DNA from 2 places in the Clostridium chauvoei genome. Region 1 is predicted to be linked to the other one. Evidence: a T-box and tRNA genes for the amino acid it is inferred to sense, from the RefSeq annotation. Region 1 holds a T-box; the other holds one or more tRNA genes.
What was found. A T-box is a leader RNA that pairs with one kind of tRNA and senses whether it is charged. The one in region 1 lies ahead of ileS (isoleucine--tRNA ligase), so its partner is inferred to be a tRNA-Ile.
Positions count from the first base shown of each region.

Region 1 (3,430 bases):
TGGCATTGATCCTGAATCAAACCAACAGTCTATAACTTCTGTTGTTCTAGTCATTTCCTTTCCACACTTTTCACATTTTAAATGAACATTATCTATATAAGGTTTGTGTAGCTCTATGTCATCTGGAACATTAATTCCCTTAGTTTTTAACTCTTCAATACTACCTATACATTCTCTGTGGCCACATTCACATTCCCAAATTGGAAGTGGTGTACCCCAATATCTATCTCTTGAAATACCCCAGTCAATAACATTTTCTAGGAAATTACCGAATCTACCTGTTCTTATGTTATCTGGATACCAATTAATTTTATTGTTGTTTTCTAATAACTTATCTCTTAAAGTAGTCATTGCAACAAACCAGCTTTCCTTTGGATAATAAAGAAGTGGTGTGTTACATCTCCAACAATGTGGGTATGAGTGAGTATGTTTTTCTGATTTAAATAACTTATTTTGTTCTTTTAAATAGTTAACAATACTTTCATCACACTTTTTAACGAACTTACCAGCCCAAGGAGTAACTTCTTCTGTAAATTTACCTGCTAAATCAACTAAATTTATGAAAGCTAAACCATTTTTCTTAGCTACTAAGTTATCATCTTCACCATATGCAGGCGCTATATGAACTATACCTGTACCATCTGATAAAGTTACAAAGTCACCATGAATTACAACAAATGCTTTTCCTTCTGGAGTATGGAATGGAAGTAGTTGTTCATATTCAGTTCCTAGAAGCTCTTCCCCCTTGAATTCTCTGATTACTTCATAATCTTCACCTAATACCTTTGGTGCTAATTCTTTTGCTAAAACATATATTTCATCTTCTACTTTAGCTTCTATATAATCATATTTTTTATTTATACATAACGCTACATTTGAAGGTAATGTCCAAGGTGTTGTTGTCCATGCAAGTATATACTTGTTATCTTCACCCTTAACTTTAAACTTAGCAACTGCAGTTAAATCTTTAACATCTTTATATCCTTGTGAAACTTCATGTGAAGAAAGACCTGTTCCACATCTAGGACAATATGGCATAGTTTTATGACCTTTATATAAAAGTTCTTTATCCCACATTTGTTTTAAAGCCCACCATACTGATTCTATGTATGGGTTATGATATGTTACATATGGATCATCCATGTCTACCCAATATCCTATTTGTTCAGTCATTTTTTCCCACATGTTTACATATGTGAATACACTTTCCTTACATTCTGTAACGAACTTTTCAACACCATATTCTTCTATTTGAGGTTTTCCTGAAATTCCAAGTTTCTTTTCTATTTCAAGCTCAACTGGAAGTCCATGTGTATCCCATCCAGCTTTTCTTATAACCTTGTATCCCTTCATAACTTTATATCTTGGGATTATATCCTTCATAACTCTTGTTAATATATGACCTACGTGAGGTCTTCCATTAGCAGTTGGAGGACCATCATAGAAAGTGAAATATTCACCATCTTGATTCATATCAAAGTTTTTCTTTATTACGTTATTCTCTTTCCAAAGTTCTGCAACATTCTTTTCCATGCCAACAAAACCTTTTGGTAATTCAACCTTTTTGTACATATACAAATCTCCCTTCTTATTGTAATTAATAATTAGTCCTTAATAATTAATAATTTTTATAAAACTCCAAGGGAGTTCTAAAAGTAATAATTTAAGAAATTACTTCATATTCTTCCTTAATTATTCACTATTAATTATTAATTATTCATATTTTTTTATAAAAAAACTTCGCCCTAATAGGACGAAGTGAATTCGCTATACCACCCATGGTTAAATTCTTATATAAAAATAAGACTTTTCTTTCGAGTACTAACATACCCTATCCTTTAACGCAGGCTAACGGATAAGCTTAATAAGAAATTTCCTTTCAGCTTTCAACTCCTAGGTGATTTTCCTTAAATTTTTCTATGACTTCACACCAACCAGCCACTCTCTTAAAGAATAAAATATAAGTACTTTTCCTAATCATAGTTTTTTTACTTTTAATAATATATTTATTTTACTACAAACATTCGCAATATAAAAGGTAATATTATTGAATATAAAAAATTTTTTTGTTCAATAATATATAGTGAACAATAAGTATTCCAAAGATAACTAACTACCTAATAGTTTTTATTAATTAGTATTGACTTTTATTTTCCTAAATTATATAATACACTTATAAAAAATAAACGTCAATTATTTTTTATCCCCTTTATTTTCCGTAGTCAGTTTCTAATGAATCATTAGTTCTTAGAATTTACTCTTTTAATAATGTTTTACTGTTTTTTAATTCAGTAACTTTATAATTTATAGGAGGAATACTTATATGGAAAATAATTTAAACGAACAAGTCCTTGATAAGATTACAAAAGTTTGTACTTGCAAGGCAATACCAAGATCCAAAATAAAAGATGCAATCAAAGCCGGTGCTCATACCGTAGAGGAAGTATCCAAAGCAACTGGAGCTTGTACCGGCGGATGCAGAGGTTATAGATGTACCCCGACAATTGAAAAGTTAATTGAAAAGCATCTAGAAAACCGCTAATACAGTTCCCCCAAATTGTATTAGTTTATACAAGATTATATCTCCCCAAAACCACCTGTTATTTAAATAGGTGGTTTTACTCTTTAAAATAGTTTTGTTGGCATTCCATAACCTATATATTGATTTTTCATCATAATCTCTATAAATATAGGATCATTTATTATACCTTCTGATTTTTCTATAATTTCATATGCTACTCCATAATATATAAGTACACCTATAACAAGTTTCTTTGCTGGAAAATCACTTAAACCTATAATTCCACCCCCTAATCCTATTAAAGAATATATACATACCCTTTCTTTTGTTGCATGTTCCTTAATATATCTCTTTACCCTAGTTGGCGTTGGTATTGTTACAGCTTTAAATATCAAATTCCTATCCCCTAATACATTATTTATTACTATTAATATATTTCTTTTACATTATATCTAGAATTAAATTTTTAGTATGTTATAATTTTAAAGAATTAAATTATAAGGAGCTGTTTACATATGGCAAGTAAGTTTTATTTACATAAAGGAAAACATAAAAAGGCTGAAAATGGTCGTCCTTGGATATATACTGATGAGATAAATGAATATGATGGTGAATACCAAAATGGTGATATAGTAGAAGTATATGGACCTAGACATAACTTTATTGGTAAAGGATACATAAATGATCAAAGTAAAATAACAATAAGAATTATGACTAGAGATATAGATGAAGAAATAAATGAAGATTTCTTTAGAAAAAGATTTAAAGCTTCATGGGATTATAGAAAAACAGTTATTGATACATCTTCATGTAGATTTATTTTTGGTGAAGCAGATTTTTTACCTGGTTTAACTGTTGATAAATTTGAAGATTATTTTGTAATTCAAATTTCAACCTTAGGTATGGAAC
Region 1 covers NZ_CP018624.1:2,521,669-2,525,098, forward strand. The annotation lists gene ileS (isoleucine--tRNA ligase) at 1-1,572, opposite strand, end outside; T-box leader at 1,747-1,990, opposite strand; gene BTM21_RS11930 ((2Fe-2S)-binding protein) at 2,324-2,542, shown strand; gene BTM21_RS11935 (hypothetical protein) at 2,626-2,916, opposite strand; gene BTM21_RS11940 (class I SAM-dependent rRNA methyltransferase) at 3,037-3,430, shown strand, end outside.

Region 2 (3,430 bases), 470 kb from region 1:
CACCCCTTCTCGCTAACTTACGGGGTCAATTTGCCTAGTTCCTTAACTGCAATTCTTCCGCTGGTCTTAGGATTCTCTCCTCATCTACCTGTGTCGGTTTGCGGTACGGGCACTACTTCTCTCTCTAGATGCTTTTCTTGGAAGCATGGAATCAGATACTTCAGCCTTTTGGCCTTCCCCATCACGCCTCAGAATTGTTGAAACGGATTTGCCTGTTTCAACTCCCTAAACGCTTAGACTAGCATTTCCAATCGCTAGCACATCCTATCCTTCTCCGTCACACCATCGATAATAACGATTGTAGTGGTATCGGAATATCAACCGATTGTCCATCGCCTACGCCTATCGGCCTCGGCTTAGGTCCCGACTAACCCTGGGCGGACGAGCCTTCCCCAGGAAACCTTAGATTTTCGACCTGTGAGATTCTCACTCACATCTCGCTACTAATGCCAACATTCTCACTCGTAATCAGTCCACCGCTCCTTACGGTACGACTTCAGCCCGATTACGACGCTCCTCTACCGCTCATCTTACGATGAGCCCGTAGCTTCGGTGGTAAGTTTGAGCCCCGGACATTTTCGGCGCAGGATCTCTCGACTAGTGAGCTATTACGCACTCTTTCAATGAGTGGCTGCTTCTAAGCCAACATCCTAGTTGTCTTAGAAATCCCACATCCTTTTCCACTTAACTTACACTTTGGGACCTTAGCTGACGATCTGGGCTTTTTCCCTTTTGACCACGGATCTTATCATTCGTAGTCTGACTGCCGGACTAATAGTATATGGCATTCGGAGTTTGATAAGGTTCGGTAAGCGATACGCCCCCTAGCCCATTCAGTGCTCTACCTCCATTACTCATATCCGACGCTAGCCCTAAAGCTATTTCGAGGAGAACCAGCTATCTCCGAGTTCGATTGGAATTTCTCCGCTATCCACAGCTCATCCCATGCTTTTTCAACAGCAACGTGGTTCGGTCCTCCACGGGGTTTTACCCCCGCTTCAACCTGGCCATGGATAGGTCACCCGGTTTCGGGTCTACGGCATGCAACTAGTCGCCCTATTAAGACTCGGTTTCCCTTCGGCTCCGTACCTTAAGTACTTAACCTTGCTACATACCGTAACTCGTTGGCTCGTTCTACAAAAAGCACGTCATCACACTCATATGGTGCTCTGACCGGTTGTAGGCACACGGTTTCAGGTTCTATTTCACTCCCCTCCCGGGGTTCTTTTCACCTTTCCCTCACGGTACTGCTTCACTATCGGTCATCAGGTAGTATTTAGCCTTGGGAGGTGGTCCTCCCTGCTTCCCACAAGGTTTCACGTGTCTCGTGGTACTCTGGATCAGAACTCTAAACCTTTCTGTTTTACCTACGTGGCTATTACACTCTATGGCCTAACTTTCCAATTATTTTCGGTTACAAATTAGTTTATTTAATGTTCTGTCCGCAACCCCAGAGATAAATCTCTGGTTTGGGCTCTTTCCCTTTCGCTCGCCGCTACTCAGAAAATCGATTTTTCTTTCTCTTCCTCTAGGTACTTAGATGTTTCAGTTCCCTAGGTTTACCTTCCTGTAACTATTTATTCATTACAGGATACATGGGGTTTCCCATGTGAGTTCCCTCATTCGGAAATCTCCGGATCACTGGCTATGTGCGCCTACCCGAAGCTTATCGCAGCTTATCACGTCCTTCATCGGCTCCTGATGCCAAGGCATTCACCATGCGCCCTTTGTAGCTTGACCTTTACGGTTCTCTTTTTACAAAGAGTCAATTTATATCACAAAGAATATTTTTCTTGGCTTGTTGTCACTTCTCAATTAACATTTGTTAATAAAGTTGTTTTAATTCATGTGCAATTTTCAAAGAACAATGGTGGGTCTAAATGGACTCGAACCATCGACCTCACGCTTATCAGGCGTGCGCTCTAACCAGCTGAGCTATAGACCCATACTCTTGAAGGAAAAATCCCTCAAAATTGAACAGAAGTTAAGATAACGTTTCTTTTGAAATATACTAGTTAATCATCTTGTTAACTAGATTTCTCCATAGAAAGGAGGTGATCCAGCCGCAGGTTCTCCTACGGCTACCTTGTTACGACTTCACCCCAATCGCTGACCCTACCTTAGGTCGCTGCCTCCTTGCGGTTAGCTCACGAACTTTGGGTATTGCCAACTCTCATGGTGTGACGGGCGGTGTGTACAAGGCCCGGGAACGTATTCACCGCGACATGCTGATTCGCGATTACTAGCAACTCCAGCTTCATGTAGGCGAGTTTCAGCCTACAATCCGAACTGAGACAAGTTTTATAGTTTAGCTCCACCTCGCGGTATTGCATCTCGTTGTACTTGCCATTGTAGCACGTGTGTAGCCCTAGACATAAGGGGCATGATGATTTGACGTCATCCCCACCTTCCTCCCGGTTAACCCGGGCAGTCTCGCTAGAGTGCTCAACTAAATGGTAGCAACTAACAATAAGGGTTGCGCTCGTTGCGGGACTTAACCCAACATCTCACGACACGAGCTGACGACAACCATGCACCACCTGTCATCCTGTCTCCGAAGAGACTTCCTCGATTAAGAGTAATGCAGGAGATGTCAAGTCTAGGTAAGGTTCTTCGCGTTGCTTCGAATTAAACCACATGCTCCGCTGCTTGTGCGGGCCCCCGTCAATTCCTTTGAGTTTTAATCTTGCGACCGTACTCCCCAGGCGGGATACTTAATGTGTTAACGGCGGCACGGAAGGAGTTGATACCTCCCACACCTAGTATCCATCGTTTACGGCGTGGACTACCAGGGTATCTAATCCTGTTTGCTCCCCACGCTTTCGAGCCTCAGCGTCAGTTACAGTCCAGAGAGTCGCCTTCGCCACTGGTGTTCTTCCTAATCTCTACGCATTTCACCGCTACACTAGGAATTCCACTCTCCTCTCCTGCACTCTAGACTTCCAGTTTGAAATGCAGCACCCAAGTTGAGCCCGGGTATTTCACATCTCACTTAAAAGTCCGCCTACGCTCCCTTTACGCCCAGTAAATCCGGACAACGCTCGCCACCTACGTATTACCGCGGCTGCTGGCACGTAGTTAGCCGTGGCTTCCTCCTCAGGTACCGTCATTATCGTCCCTGAAGACAGAGCTTTACGATCCGAAAACCTTCATCACTCACGCGGCGTTGCTGCATCAGGGTTTCCCCCATTGTGCAATATTCCCCACTGCTGCCTCCCGTAGGAGTCTGGGCCGTGTCTCAGTCCCAATGTGGCCGATCACCCTCTCAGGTCGGCTACGCATCGTCGCCTTGGTGAGCCGTTACCTCACCAACTAGCTAATGCGCCGCGGGCCCATCTTGTAGCGGATTGCTCCTTTAATTACTGCTCCATGCGAAGCTGCAATATTATGCGGTATTAATCTTCCTTTCGGAAGGCTATTCCCCTCTACA
Region 2 covers NZ_CP018624.1:121,350-124,779, reverse strand. The annotation lists rRNA gene BTM21_RS00645 (23S ribosomal RNA) at 1-1,740, opposite strand, end outside; tRNA gene BTM21_RS00640 (tRNA-Ile) at 1,869-1,945, opposite strand; rRNA gene BTM21_RS00635 (16S ribosomal RNA) at 2,048-3,430, opposite strand, start outside.
Region 2: it has a tRNA-Ile gene. The T-box ahead of ileS (isoleucine--tRNA ligase) is inferred to sense a tRNA for this amino acid. The anticodon was not compared.